Regions from separate parts of the Cobetia sp. D5 genome, predicted to be linked through region 2. Evidence: predicted binding sites of a transcription regulator. Region 2 holds the regulator's gene; each other region holds the start of a gene.
What was found. The regulator sigma-54, encoded in region 2, starts transcription at its own class of promoters, with help from an activator protein. The targets are predictions, from matches to a motif close to TGGCACNNNNNTTGCTNT.
Positions count from the first base shown of each region.

Region 1: a site for sigma-54 is predicted at 1,889-1,906, ahead of U0O11_RS13090 (HAD-IIB family hydrolase). Genes of this name have one in related genera too.
Region 3: a site for sigma-54 is predicted at 1,244-1,261, ahead of U0O11_RS00340 (P-II family nitrogen regulator). Genes of this name have one in related genera too.
Region 4: a site for sigma-54 is predicted at 1,642-1,659, ahead of glnA (glutamate--ammonia ligase). Genes of this name have one in related genera too.

Region 1 is NZ_CP142020.1:3,135,927-3,139,579, reverse strand. It holds gene U0O11_RS13100 (TRAP transporter small permease subunit) at 1-392, shown strand, start outside; gene U0O11_RS13095 (TRAP transporter large permease) at 392-1,693, shown strand; gene U0O11_RS13090 (HAD-IIB family hydrolase) at 1,990-2,886, shown strand; gene U0O11_RS13085 (hypothetical protein) at 2,928-3,653, shown strand, end outside.
Region 2 is NZ_CP142020.1:812,055-815,707, forward strand. It holds gene U0O11_RS03425 (RNA polymerase factor sigma-54) at 636-2,084, opposite strand; gene lptB (LPS export ABC transporter ATP-binding protein) at 2,318-3,055, opposite strand; gene lptA (lipopolysaccharide transport periplasmic protein LptA) at 3,059-3,637, opposite strand.
Region 3 is NZ_CP142020.1:74,030-77,682, reverse strand. It holds gene U0O11_RS00350 (CBU_0592 family membrane protein) at 162-440, shown strand; gene U0O11_RS00345 (accessory factor UbiK family protein) at 535-909, opposite strand; gene U0O11_RS00340 (P-II family nitrogen regulator) at 1,347-1,685, shown strand; gene U0O11_RS00335 (ammonium transporter) at 1,717-2,964, shown strand; gene glnK (P-II family nitrogen regulator) at 3,114-3,452, shown strand; gene U0O11_RS00325 (ferredoxin--NADP reductase) at 3,582-3,653, opposite strand, start outside.
Region 4 is NZ_CP142020.1:4,122,314-4,125,966, reverse strand. It holds gene typA (translational GTPase TypA) at 1-1,151, opposite strand, end outside; gene glnA (glutamate--ammonia ligase) at 1,794-3,200, shown strand; gene U0O11_RS17120 (DUF4124 domain-containing protein) at 3,652-3,653, shown strand, end outside.

The sequences.
Region 1 (3,653 bases), 1.9 Mb from region 2:
ACAATCGCCATATTCGCGTGCGTGTGCTCTACGACCTGGTCGGCACGCGCTTTCGCTACGTGCTGGACTGTTTCAATGACGTGATGACGTTCGTCTTCTGTCTGGCGATGAGCTATGCGGGCTGGGTGATGTTCTGGCGTGCCTCGCACAGTCCGCTGGGCGAGTGGCAGCTGGAGCGATCCGGCACCTCATGGAATCCGCCGTTTCCGGCGCTGACCAAGGGCGTGATCCTGTTCGCGCTGGCGGTGATGACCCTGCAGGCGCTGTGGCATCTCTACCAGACCTTCTTCTCGCCCCGCCCGCCCGAGGGCGGCAGTGAGGGAAGTGGCGCATCCGACGCCACTTCCGATGCCGCTCCCGACGCCACAGCTGACCACAAGGAGCCGCGCTGATGGATATTGCAACGGCTACGATGCTGCTGGTCGGCGGCATCTTCGCGCTGCTGGTCACCGGCCTGCCGCTGGCCTTCGTCACCGGCCTGGTCGCGCTGGCCTACACCTTCGGCTGGTTCGGCCCGATGGCGCTGCCGCTGGTCACCAGTCGTGTCTATGGCTTCGTCACCGAGTATTCGCTGGTGGCGGTGCCGATGTTCGTGTTGATGGCCTCGCTGCTGGATCGCTCGGGGATCGCCAAGGACCTGTTCAATGCCATGCGCGTGATGGCAGGGCGACTGCCCGGCGGCGTGGCGATCCAGACCATCGTGGTGGCGTTCTTCCTCGCCGCGATGTCCGGCATCATCGGCGGCGAGATCGTGCTGCTGGGGATTCTGGCACTGCCGCAGATGCTCAGGCTCGGCTATGACAAGCACATCGCCATCGGCGTGGTGTGTGCCGGCGGCTCGCTGGGCACCATGATGCCGCCCTCCATCGTGCTGATCATCTATGGCCTGATCGCCAACCAGTCGATCGCGGACCTGTTCACCGCGGCGATCACCCCGGCCATCGTGCTGATGGCAAGCTACATCATCTACGTGCTGATCCGCTGCCTGCGCAACCCTTCACTGGGGCCGGTGATGCCCGAGGAGGAGCGCCGCGCCAGCTTCCAGAGCAAGCGTGAGCTGCTCAAGGCCATCGGTGTGCCGGCGGTCATCGCGGGGCTGGTGCTGGGCTCCATCTACGGTGGCGTGGCCTCGGTGACCGAAGCCGCGGCGATGGGCAGCTTCGGCGTGCTGGTGGCGGTGATGCTGCGCGGCGAGTTCTCCATCACCCTGATGCAGCGTGCGCTGTCCCAGACCATGAACACCTGCGGCATGATCATCTGGATCGGTATCGGCGCGGCGGCACTGGTCGGGGTCTACAACCTGATGGGCGGCAACCGCTTCGTGTCGAGCATGATTCTCGGCCTGGATATCCCGCCGCTGGCGATCATCATGGTGATGATGGCGATCCTGCTGCTGCTGGGGCTGTTCCTCGACTGGATCGGCATCGCGATGCTGACCCTGCCGATCTTCGTGCCGATCATCGTGCAGCTCGGCTACGACCCGGTATGGTTCGGTGTGCTGTTCGCGGTCAACATGCAGGTGTCCTTCCTGTCGCCACCCTTCGGGCCTGCCGCCTTCTATCTGAAAGGCGTGGCACCGGAAGGCATCAGTCTCAAGGATATCTTCGTCTCGCTGCTGCCGTTCATCGCCATCCAGCTGTGCGTGCTGGCGATGTTGCTGCTGTGGCCGCAACTGTCGCTGTGGCTGGTCTAGTCTCAACAGACTTAGCCGTAGACTCGACGCCCTCGCAGATGCGAGGGCGTCGTCGTTGGTGACGAAAGATTTGCGCCGTCGTGTGGCGAGGGGGCATGCATGGCAGGCTTTGTGCTCTTTTATGGTGCAAATGAGCGGACGCACAAACACAGCCACGGTGAGAAGGGGCAGGCTGTCATGGCAGCTGCACCATCTTGGCACATTCCCTGCAATGCTCTTGCAATGCCTGTCCGGTGCCACGAGATCCTGTCGAGGTGACCCCCGACACGCTGCAGCACTTCACGAGGAGAGTTCACATGTCAGAGACTCAAGCACCGCTGTTGTTGCTGACCGATCTGGATGGCTCGCTGCTGGATCACCACGATTACTCGCCTGGGGCGGCGCGCAGCTGGCTGACCCGCCTGCGCGCGCGCGGTGCCTGGATCGTCCCCAACACCTCCAAGACGGCGGCCGAACTGGCGCCGCTGATGGACTCGCTGGGCTTGGCGGGCCAGCCGTGGATCGCCGAAAACGGCGGCGTGGTGGCGTTGCCGGCCGATTGGCTGAGTGCCTACCCGCTGGAAGAGGCCAGCGCCCCGGACGCACACGGCCTGTGTCGTATCGCGGTGGCGATGCCCCGCGACAGGATTCTCGCGGTGCTGGAGGAGCTGAGCGGGGAGTTCGCCTTCGAGGGCTTTGCCTCGATGTCGGTGGCGAGAATCAGCGAGCTGACGGGGCTGGGGGAGGGCGACGCGGCCCTGGCGGGACAGCGTGATGCCAGTGAACCGCTGGTGTGGCGTGACGCGCCGGAGCGTCTCGAGGACTTTCGCACGCGTCTGGCCAGCCATGGCCTCAAGCTGACACGTGGTGGGCGCTTCCATCACGTGACCGGGGACAGCGACAAGGGCGTGGCAGCGCGCTATCTGATCGCCCGCTACCGGCTCTACGAGCGGGTGCGCCCCTGGACGCTGGGCTTCGGCGATGGCGCCAATGACCTGCCACTGCTGGCCGCGGTCGACAACGCTGTGCTGATCCCCGGCGTCGGTGATACCTCTCAGCGTGATCGGGAGCTTGCCGATTATCCGCTACTGGCGGATGAGCGCCGCTGTTTTCGCGCCAATCTCCCCGGACCGCAGGGATGGGTCGAGGGATTGCGTCACTGGCTGGCCAATGGCCAGCCGGAAGAATGGACATCCAGAGGTCTGGGCGCCTGACGCCTGCCTGATGCGTGTCTTCGGCATGACAAGGAGCTGACATGAGCGATTTTTACCAGAATGGCATCATCACCAACTTCCATAACCTGACCGATCGTCCGGTGGAAGATCTCGAAGCGGACCTGATGCGCTTCTCCCGCAAGCGACCGATGAGCCTGATTCTGCCGTCGCTGTATTCCGAGCTGGAAGGCCCGGCGCTCAAGCATATCGTCGAGGAGCTGGCGCAGGTGCCCTACCTCAGCGAGATCGTGATCGGGCTGGACCGCGCCGACCGTGACCAGTTCGAGCATGCCAAGGAGTTCTTCTCACATCTGCCGCAGCATCACCGCATCCTGTGGAACGACGGCCCGCGTCTGCGGGCGCTGGATGAGGAGCTGACCGAGCATGGCCTGGCGCCGATGGAAGCCGGCAAGGGGCGCAATGTCTGGTACTGCTCAGGCTACGTCCAGGCCTCGGGCATCGCCGAGGCGGTGGCACTGCATGACTGCGATATCGTCACCTATGACCGCGGCCTGCTGGCGCGCCTGATCTACCCGGTAGCCCATCCGCAGTTCAACTACGAGTTCTGCAAGGGCTACTACTCGCGCATCGCCCAGGGCAAGCTGAACGGCCGCGTGGCACGCCTGATGGTCACGCCGTTGATCCGTGCGCTCAAGAAGGTCTATGGCCCGCTGCCGTACCTGGATTATCTCGACAGCTATCGTTATCCGCTGTCCGGCGAATTCTCGATGCGCACCGACGTGCTGGCGGACATCCGCATTCCCAGT
Region 2 (3,653 bases):
CCATTCAATTGTAACCCTTTTTGACTACGAGCAAACCCTGATCGGACGCTCTGCAACAGGCTTGACGGCCACCGTCTGGCGATGTTTTCGCACCCTTGCCAGTGGCATCAGATGTCGTGAGCGTCTGTACCGACAATGCCCAAGCTTTGCGCAAAGATCAACGCTGCGCTGCATCGTGGCTCAGTGCTTGTCTTCAACTCAGTGAGGGGTATCGGAGTGGACTTCAAGGGCACGTCTGGTGGGTGGTGCGTGAAAGACGCGCAAGAAGGCGGGTTTTCGTCGCCAATGCCTGCATGTACGTCGCCTTTCAGGCGCTTCGATTGCGTGGAGCAAGCGGCGTTCCGGGAGGTTCTTCGGGTGTCATCCAGGTGCAATACGCGCAAAAGTGACTTTAAAAACATGCGATTGACGGTAAATGACGCTGCCGGAAAGGCGGTTTTTTACCATCATTCTGCGCGCCGTCATGGGCCATGACGGGTAATTGACGAGTGGTTGCCGGGATTACAGGGCACGCGACAGGCGCACCACTGCCCGCGAAGTCAGAGGCTGATGAGCGGACAATCCAGCGCTTGAGGTTGGCGGCGGCTGCCATTGTAGAGGTGAGAGCAGGGGGCATGGCAGCCGCAGGTGACGCGTCAGGCCAGACGCTTGCGCTCGCTGGAGGAGGGGATGCCCATCGCTTCGCGATACTTGGCCACGGTACGGCGTGCGACTTCGATGCCATCGCTGGCAAGCAGATCGACCAGCCGTGAGTCGGAGAGAGGCTTGCGGGCCGGCTCTTCCGCGATCAGCTTGCGGATGCGGGCACGAATGGCGGTGCTTGAGTGGGCGTCGCCACTGCCGCTGCCACCGACCTGGCTCGAGAAGAAGAACTTGAGCTCGAAGACGCCGCGCGGGGTGTGGATGTACTTCTGGGTCGTGACCCGCGAGATGGTCGATTCGTGCATCTCGACCACTTCGGCGATGTTGGCCAGAATCAGCGGCTTCATCCCTTCCTCGCCTTGCTCGAGGAAGTCGATCTGACGCGCCATGATCTCGCGGCCGACCTTGAGCAGGGTGTCATTGCGCGATGACAGGCTCTTCATCAGCCAGCGCGCTTCCTGCAGGTTGTCCTTGAGGAAGGTGTTGTCGGCGGACTTGTCGGCACGCTTGATCAGCGCGGCGTATTCCGGCTGGATGCGCAGCTTGGGCAGTGCTTCCGGGTTGAGCTCGACCTGCCAGCCGTGGCGGGTATGGCGCACCAGCAGATCAGGGATCACGTAATCGCTGGCGGGCTCGCCCCAGGCGGATGCCGGACGCGGATCGAGCGCGCGCACCAGGCGGATGACGTGGTCCAGCTCGTCATCGTCAAGGCTCAGGCGCCGCTTGAGCAGCTTGCGGTCATCGTTGCCCAGTGCCTCGAGGAATTGACGTACCAGGCGGCGCGCCTGCGCCAGCAGCGGCAGATCATCCGGCAGCAGTGCCAGTTGCAGCAGCAGGCATTCGCGCAGGTCACGAGCGAAGACGCCGGTCGGGTCGAACTGCTGCAGACGCAGCAATACCTGCTCGAGCTCGGAGGCCTTGAGGCCGGGCAGGCCCTGGCCGCGCAGGCCATCGACCAGTTCGTCGAGTGACAGGCTCAGATAGCCGGCACCGTCGACGGCATCGATCAGGCTCTCTGCCATCTGGCGTTCACGGCCATCGAGGTCGGTCATCGCCAGCTGCCAGCGCAGGTGGTCCTGCAGGCTCTCGACACTGGTATTGCGATCGAAGTCCGGCCCTTCTTCGCTCCCGCTGCCACTGCCGGAGCTGGTCAGGCTACCGGCGTGGTCCTGGTAGAGGTCCGACCAGTCACTGTCGAGGGGGTATTCCTCGGGAATCTCGCTCGAGGAGTCGGCAGTGGAGATCTCGCTCGAATCCTGTGTCTCGACGACATCCAGCGACTCGTAGTCCTCGTCGAGCTCCAACATGGGGTTGGACTCGAGGGCTTGCTGAATCTCCTGACGCAGGTCGAGCGTCGACAGCTGCAGCAGCTGGATCGCTTGCTGGAGCTGCGGCGTCATGGTCAGCGAGGTGCCGAGGCGGAGTTGCAGGGTGGGTTTCATGGAGTCAGTCAATTCACGGCAAAGGAACGTGCTTACTACGCTATACCGTGACTCGGGGCACTGACAAGTGGTTGCCGTGAATATTCAAGCAACTTGCATGCCATGTTTCCACCAAGGTGGTATGGACGTCATGCATGCGTCTGATGTCAGACATGAAAAAGCCGCTACGCGATAAAATCACGCAGCGGCTTTTGAAGCTTTCGCCTCCGGTGGACTCAGCGCAGCCGCTGACCCTAGAGCGTGAACTCGTGGCCCAGGTAGACGTCGCGCACCTGCTGGTTGGCCAGGATGGAGTCCGCATCACCGTGGGCGATGATCTGGCCATCGCCGACGATATAGGCGGTATCACAGATATCGAGTGTCTCGCGCACGTTGTGGTCGGTGATCAGCACGCCGATGCCACGATCGCGCAGTTGGCGCACGATGCTCTTGATCTCGCCCACCGAGATGGGGTCGACGCCGGCGAAGGGCTCATCGAGCAGCACGAAGTCCGGCTCGGTGGCCAGTGCACGGGCGATCTCGACCCGACGACGCTCCCCGCCGGACAGGCTCATGCCGGCGCTGGCGCGGATGTGCGTGATGCTGAATTCCTCGAGTAACTCTTCAAGGCGTGCCTTGCGGCCATTGCGATCCAGGTCCTTGCGGGTCTCCAGGATCGCCATGATGTTGTCGGCCACCGACAGCTTGCGGAAGATCGACGCCTCCTGCGGCAGATAGCCGATGCCGGCGCGTGCGCGCTGATGCATGGCGGCAGCGGAGAGGTCCTTGTCATCGATGGAGACGTTGCCGGCATCGGCGCGCACCAGCCCGACGATCATGTAGAACGAGGTCGTCTTGCCGGCGCCGTTGGGGCCCAGCAGGCCGACGATGTCGCCCTGGCGGATCTCCAGCGAGATGTCCTTGACCACCTTGCGGCCCTTGTAGGCCTTGGCCAGATGGCGAGCGCTCAGCGTACGCGGAGTAGCAGTCATGACTCAGTTTTCCTTGCTGGCATTGGCGCCGCGCGGCGTCAGAGTCATGTGCACGCGACCGCCTTCGGTCTGCTGTGCCGTCTTGCTGTTGTTGGCGTTCACCTGGCGCTTGTCGAGGAAGTACTCCACGTAGCCGCCTTCGAAGGTGTCATCGCCTTTCTCGAGACGCGCGTTGCCGACCAGCTCCACGCGGCGCTCCAGTGCATGGTAGCGGATAGTGTCGGCCCAGCCCTTGACCAGTTTCTCGTCGGGCGCGGGCTGCTGTTCCAGGTAGGCACGCTTGCCGGTGGCCTTGACCAGCGAGATCTCGCCGCTGCCGGCGCGGCTGATATCGACGCGGCTGGCATCGAGTTTCATGCTGCCCTGGCGCATTTCCACCTGGCCGGTGTAGGTGGCGGTACCGGCCTTGTCATCGAGTGACAGGGCGTCCGCGGCGATGTTGATCGGCTGGCTGGCATCGCTGTCCAGCGCCATGGCGGCCGGGGCGAAGGTGGACATGCCCAGTGCCAGGCAGAGCGCCATGACACCGCTGTTGAGGGTCTGGCGACAGGCCGTCAAGGGCTTGCGAGTCGTGGAAGTCATGGTGGCTCCTTGGCAT
Region 3 (3,653 bases), 740 kb from region 2:
CAGACGGGGACTGCTGTATATTTGATCGGTTGTCCCGGCCTTGCCGGGATGACCGCCAAGCTGTCTCACGGAACGCCGCCGCTGCGCGGCAGAGAATCGTCCAACCCACGGAAAGGGCCAGCCATTCAGGACGACTTCGGCTTGTTTCAGGAGCACTACCCATGCAAGACATGCTTGCCCCGCTAGCATCCCTGGCGGATGTGATCGGCATGCTGGGCACCACTCTGGTCGTCGGCGCCTTCTTCCTGCTGCAGATAGGCAGACTCGATGCCCGCAGCCTGACCTACAACCTGATGAATCTGAGCGGGGCGATCCTGCTGTTGATCAGCCTGTGCATCAATTTCAACCTCGCCAGCTTCGTGATCGAGATCTTCTGGATCATCGCCTCAGTGGTAGGTCTGGTGCGCTGGATGCTGGGCACTCGCCCCCAGACTGCCTGAGGCCGCCCCTGAGAATCAGCGGCGCCCATGACGCAAAAAACCGCCACGCCCCGAAAGGGCGTGGCGGTTTTGGTTCAGCCGTCACCTGAGGGGATCAGGCGTCGCGCTGGCGCTCGATTTCCGCGGCGTGACTGGCGGCTTCACGCTTCGCTACCGCGGCTTCCCCCTCGTCATCCACTGGCGTGGCGGGCTCGGCAGCCGGTGCATTGCCCGCCACCAGCCCCTGCTTCTCCAGCAGTGCCTCGAGGGCGATGACCTGCTTTTCCAGCGACTCGACGCGGCTGCGCGTACGCGTCAGCACATCCATCATGATGTCGAAGTCTTCACGCGAGACCAGTTCCATGCGGTCGAAGGCACCGCGCATCACCCCTTGCACGGACTTCTGCAGCTCTTCCGGGCCATGCGAGGCATCCTGCAGGCGCTCACCGATCTGCTGGGCCATACGCCCGATGACGTCATTCTTGAACATGCTGCACCTCAGCCGTTGCGGGCCGGCGGCCGCGTCGTGCGGACTGCCGGTCAGAAAATGATGACACCCCTGTACATGGGGCCGTCGTGTCCTGCTGCAAGGATACGCAACCCTCGAGTCGGGTGCATGCCCCGCATCGTCCTGCACCAGACAATCCTCATCGGCAGGCACACACCTGCACCACATTAGCACTTGCCCCCACACCCAAAGGCGCAGAAACAGCACCATTACGGTGCATGCCAGGTGACCTTCGGATTCAGCCATCTTTGCATAGGCCGAAAGACTGTCAGTCATCCTGCGATAACCAGATGAGTTACAAGGATTTTCAGCCGCATGGCACATCTCGTGCGATGCACTTGTCAGGAACAGGCCGCCAGCTCATCTGACTGGCCATGCTTAACAAGAATGATCATTCCGGTAGCGAACGGGGGCAGCACATGAAACTGATCACCGCCATCATCAAACCCTTCAAGTTGGACGACGTGCGAGAAGCACTGGCCGACAACGGCGTGCAGGGGATTACCGTCACCGAAGTGAAGGGCTTCGGACGTCAGAAGGGGCATACCGAGCTGTATCGCGGTGCCGAGTACGTCGTCGACTTCCTTCCCAAGGTCAAGATTGAAGTGGCTGTCGATGACAACAGTGTGGAATCGGTACTGGACGCCATCACCCAGGCGGCCAACAGCGGCAAGATCGGCGACGGCAAGCTGTTCGTCACTCCGCTGGACGATGTCATCCGTATCCGCACCGGTGAACGCGGCGCCGACGCTGTCTGAGCCCCGCGCACAATAACAAGGAGAACCCCGCATGAACGAGATCATCGAGGTCAAGTACGCACTTGATACCTTCTACTTCCTGGTCTGTGGCGCCCTGGTGCTATGGATGGCAGCCGGCTTTGCCATGCTCGAGGCCGGTCTGGTCCGCGCCAAGAACACCACCGAGATCCTGACCAAGAACGTGGCGCTGTTCGCCATCGCCTGCACCATGTACATGGTCGTCGGTTACCACATCATGTACTCGAGCGCCGAAGGCGGCTTCCTGCCGAGCCTGGGCTTCCTGATCGGTGCCGAGAATACCGCTGAGGAAGCGCTCGCTTCCGGTGGCGACATCTACTACAGCGCACGTTCCGACTTCTTCTTCCAGGTGGTGTTCGTGGCTACCGCCATGTCCATCGTCTCCGGTGCGGTCGCCGAGCGCATGAAACTGTGGGCCTTCCTGGCCTTCGCCGTGGTCATGACCGGCGTCATCTATCCGGTGCAGGGTTACTGGACCTGGGGTGGCGGCTTCCTGAGCGCAGCGGGCTTCAGCGACTTCGCCGGTTCCGGCATCGTGCACATGGCCGGCGCTTCCGCCGCACTGGCAGGCGTGCTGCTGCTGGGCGCTCGCAAGGGCAAGTACGGCAAGAATGGTGAGATCAATGCCATCCCGGGCGCCAACCTGCCGCTGGCCACGCTGGGTACCTTCATCCTGTGGCTGGGATGGTTGGGCTTCAACGGCGGCTCCGAGCTGGTGCTGTCCAACATCGATGAGGCCAACGCGGTCGCTCAGGTCTTCGTCAACACCAATGCCGCTGCCTGTGGTGGTGTCATCGCCGCGCTGATCCTCGCCCGTCTGTGGTTCCGCAAGGCTGACCTGACCATGGCCCTCAACGGCGCGCTAGCTGGCCTGGTCGCCATCACTGCGGGTCCGCTGGCACCGAGCGTCGGTGCTGCCACCCTGATCGGCGCCGTCGGCGGTCTGCTGGTCGTGTTCTCCATCGTCGGTCTCGACAAGCTGAAGATCGATGATCCGGTCGGCGCCATCTCCGTGCACGGTGTGGTCGGTCTCTGGGGTCTGCTGGCCGTGCCGCTGACCAATGACGATGCCACCTTCTCCGCACAGCTGCTGGGCGCCGCCTCCATCTTCGCCTGGGTGTTCATCGCAAGCTTCGTGGTGTGGCTGATCATCAAGGCCATCATGGGGATTCGCGTCAGCGAGGAAGAAGAGTACGAAGGTGTGGATCTGGCCGAATGTGGTATGGAGGCCTATCCGGAATTCACCTCCAGCCGCAAGTAAGCCTGGACGCGACAGCACCTGCAGCATCAAGACTCCCGCCACCTGGCGGGAGTCTTTTTTCCTGACTGGATAAGCGGTGTATGCTTGAGTCAGAGACCGGCGTGACGAGCAGGCCTCGTTACCCGCACCATCACCCAAGGAGAGACACGATGAAACTGGTCACTGCCATCATCAAGCCATTCAAGCTCGACGACGTGCGCGAATCCCTGTCGGAGATTGGCGTGCAGGGTATCACCGTGACCGAGGTCAAGGGATTCGGCCGCCAGAAGGGCCACACCGAGCTGTATCGGGGTGCCGAGTACGTGGTCGACTTCCTTCCCAAGGTGAAGCTGGAAGTCGCGGTGGATGACGCCATGATCGATTCCGTGATCGAGGCGATCACCAATGTCGCCAACACCGGCAAGATCGGCGACGGCAAGATCTTCGTCTCGCCGCTGGAGCAGGTCATTCGCATCCGTACCGGCGAGACCGGCAAGGACGCCGTCTGAGCCTCTGGCGCAAGCCCCTGGCACTGACGTGCTGCCCCGACGGGTGACATGAGCACACAAAAAACCGCAGGCCATCGGCCTGCGGTTTTTTCGTTTCAGCACTTGTCGCTCATGCGTGATGCGCACGGATCACTTCTCGACGAAGGCACGCTCGATCACGTAGTCACCCGGCACGCCCATCTTCGGCGAGATGGCGAAGCC
Region 4 (3,653 bases), 920 kb from region 2:
CGGCCCACGGCCAGCTCGAAGCCTTCACGACGCATGGATTCGATCAGAACGGAGAGGTGAAGCTCACCACGACCGGAGACGACGAATTTCTCCGGAGTCTCGCCCTGTTCGACGCGCAGTGCGACGTTGTGGATCAGTTCCTGGTCCAGACGCTCACGGATGTTGCGGCTGGTGACGAACTTGCCGTCCTGACCGGCGAACGGAGAGTCATTGACCTGGAAGGTCATGGAGACGGTCGGCTCATCGACGGTCAGCGGCGGCAGCGCCTCGACAGTGGCGGTGTCGCAGATGGTGTCGGAGATCGCGAGGTTCTCGATACCGGTGATGCAGACGATGTCGCCGGCAGTCGCCTTGTCGGTCTGCACGCGGTCCAGACCCATGTGAGTCATGACCTGGCCGATCTTGCCCTTACGGACAGCGCCTTCCTTGGTGATGATGGAGACCTGCTGACCCGGGCTGACGGCGCCGCGCTTGATGCGACCCAGACCGATGACGCCGACGTAGCTGTTGTAGTCCAGTGCGGAGATCTGCATCTGGAACGGACCGTCCAGCTCGACCTTCGGCGGCTCGACGATGTCGACGATGGACTGGAACATCGGGTCCATGGTGTCTTTCAGGTCTTCCGGATCCATACCGGCAATGCCGTTGAGGGCAGAGCAGTAGATGATCGGGAAGTCGAGCTGCTCGTCAGTCGCGCCCAGGTTGTCGAACAGATCGAAGATCTGGTCGACGACCCAGTCAGGACGAGAGCCCGGACGGTCGATCTTGTTGACGACGACGATCGGCTTCAGGCCCTGGGCGAATGCCTTCTGGGTCACGAAGCGAGTCTGCGGCATCGGGCCATCGACGGCATCGACCAGCAGCAGCACGGAATCGACCATGGACATCACGCGCTCGACTTCGCCACCGAAGTCAGCGTGCCCAGGGGTATCCACGATGTTGATGTGGTAGTCGTTCCACTGGATCGCGGTGTTCTTCGCGAGAATGGTGATGCCGCGCTCTTTTTCCTGGTCGTTGGAATCCATGATGCGTTCCTGACCCTCGGCCTTGCGGTCCAGGGTGCCAGACTGACTCAGGAGCTTGTCGACCAGGGTAGTTTTACCGTGGTCAACGTGGGCGATGATGGCTATGTTGCGAAGTTTCTCGATCACGACGGGAACCTGTGCGGAAAATGGGCGCTCGCGTACCGGGCGCTTGTGATTTGGGGCGCATTATAGGGGGCATGGCATGCCTCCTGCCAGCATCGTGCATTCACGAGGCGAGTCAGCGAGTGCCTTCAATTGGCCTGAAGTGCCCAAATGGTTGTCTCTCAAGTCTTTTCCGCGCCCTTGTCGCGGATGAAAAAAACTTGTGAGTCGAGGCAAACATGAGGATGAAAGAAAGAAATGACCGCAATGTGATGCTGACGTGATCATCGGGTGTGAGTGGAAAAATTCCCCGGATTCAGTGTTTTGCACCAATGTGGAGCAATGGCGTTTTTTGGTGCACTCAAATGATGAATCTGCACTGCGCGGCAAGATTTTTTGCACCTTGTCGGCCCATCTTTGGTCGGGTTTTCGTGCTGCATGCATGAAGATGGTGATGTTTTTTTTCAGCATATTCATGGGCTTACTGAAATGAGCGATGTGGCGTGCGCCATTCTGGCACGCTCGCTGCATTGTTAGAGCATCCTGTCTGATGGCTGGCATAACGACGCCGACCATGAGAGAAAAGGCTTACAAAATAGAGCAATAACCCCAGACAACGCTGACACCAACTGTAACCAGAGCCGCCGGCTCCATCGGAGAATTACCATGGCTGAGAAGACACTTGCCCTGATTGAAGAACACGAAGTCAAGTGGGTTGATCTGCGCTTCACCGACACCAAGGGCAAGGAGCAGCACGTCTCCATCCCGGCGCGCACAGTTGACGAAGAATTCTTCGAGAACGGTCAGATGTTCGATGGTTCCTCCATTGAAGGTTGGAAGGGCATCAACGAATCCGACATGATCCTGATGCCGGACGACGGCACTGCCTTCCTCGACCCGTTCACCGAAGACACCACCCTGGTGCTGCGCTGTGACGTCATCGAGCCGGCCACCATGCAGGGCTATGAGCGCGATCCGCGTTCCGTCGCCAAGCGCGCCGAGGAATTCCTGAAGTCCACCGGTCTGGGCGACACCGCCTTCTTCGGTCCGGAGCCGGAATTCTTCATCTTCGACGAAGTGCACTGGAAGAACGAGATGAACGGTTCCATGTTCAAGATCTCTTCCGAAGAAGGTGCCTGGGCGACCGATTCCACGCCGGAAGGCGGCAACCTGGGTCACCGTCCGCGTCTGAAGGGCGGCTACTTCCCGGTCCCGCCGATCGACAGCTTCCACGATATCCGTGCTGCCATGTGCAACACCCTGGAAGCCATCGGTCAGGAAGTCGAAGTTCACCACCACGAAGTGGCGAACGCCGGCCAGAACGAGATCGGCGTCAAGTTCAACACCCTGGTCAAGAAGGCCGATGAGGTTCAGGAACTCAAGTACGTGATCCACAACGTGGCTCACGCCTACGGCAAGTCCGCGACCTTCATGCCCAAGCCGCTGGTCGGTGACAACGGGTCCGGCATGCACGTTCACCAGTCCTTCTGGAAGGATGGCGACAACCAGTTCGCCGGTGACGAGTACGCGGGTCTGTCCGAAATGGCCCTCTACTACATTGGCGGCATCATCAAGCACGCTCGTGCCCTGAACGCCTTCACCAATGCGTCCACCAACTCCTACAAGCGTCTGGTGCCGGGCTTCGAAGCGCCGGTCATGCTGGCCTACTCTGCCCGCAACCGTTCCGCTTCCATCCGTATCCCGTACACCGCCAGCCCGAAAGGCAAGCGTGTCGAGGCGCGTTTCCCGGATCCGACGGCCAACCCGTACCTGGCGTTCTCCGCGATGCTGATGGCCGGTATCGACGGTATCAAGAACAAGATCCACCCGGGCGACGCGATGGACAAGAACCTCTACGACCTGCCGGCCGAAGAAGCCAAGTCCATCCCGACCGTGGCCGAGAGCCTCGAACAGGCCCTGACCGCGCTGGACGGCGATCGTGAGTTCCTGACCCAGGGCGGCGTCTTCACCGACGACATGATCGATGCCTACCTCGAGCTGAAGGGCGAAGACGTCCAGCGCCTGCGCATGGCGACTCACCCGCTTGAATTCGACATGTACTACAGCGTCTAAGTACTGCCGGGGTTGAGGCAGACATTCGCTAGTCACGCCATCTGACGGAGTGCCTTCCAGGTGAAGGCAAGCCCACGACGATGACGACAGCAGGGCCATACCGACAGGTGTGGCCCTGTTTTCGTTGTGGCCCTGTTTTCGTTGTGGCCCTGTTTTTCATTGTGGCCCTGTTTCGTTCTATCTCTTTGCTCTGATCCTTTGCTCTGCCCCTGATCCTTTTCCCTGAGATCGGCCATTCTGCTGACAGACCTGCAGGGCGCGGTGGTAGCCTTGCGTGACAGTCAATGCACACAGGCGTCTTGTCGAAGGCCCCAAATGCTGGCATCAACGCGGTAAGCTTTGTAACTTGTTAGCCTTGTCATCAGGCAGCAGGATCGCCTGTCGATAGACCCAACCCGCTGGAGCTGCCTGCGGCTTCTGGCCTCCCATGACTCTCTTCAGGAATCTTCGGAT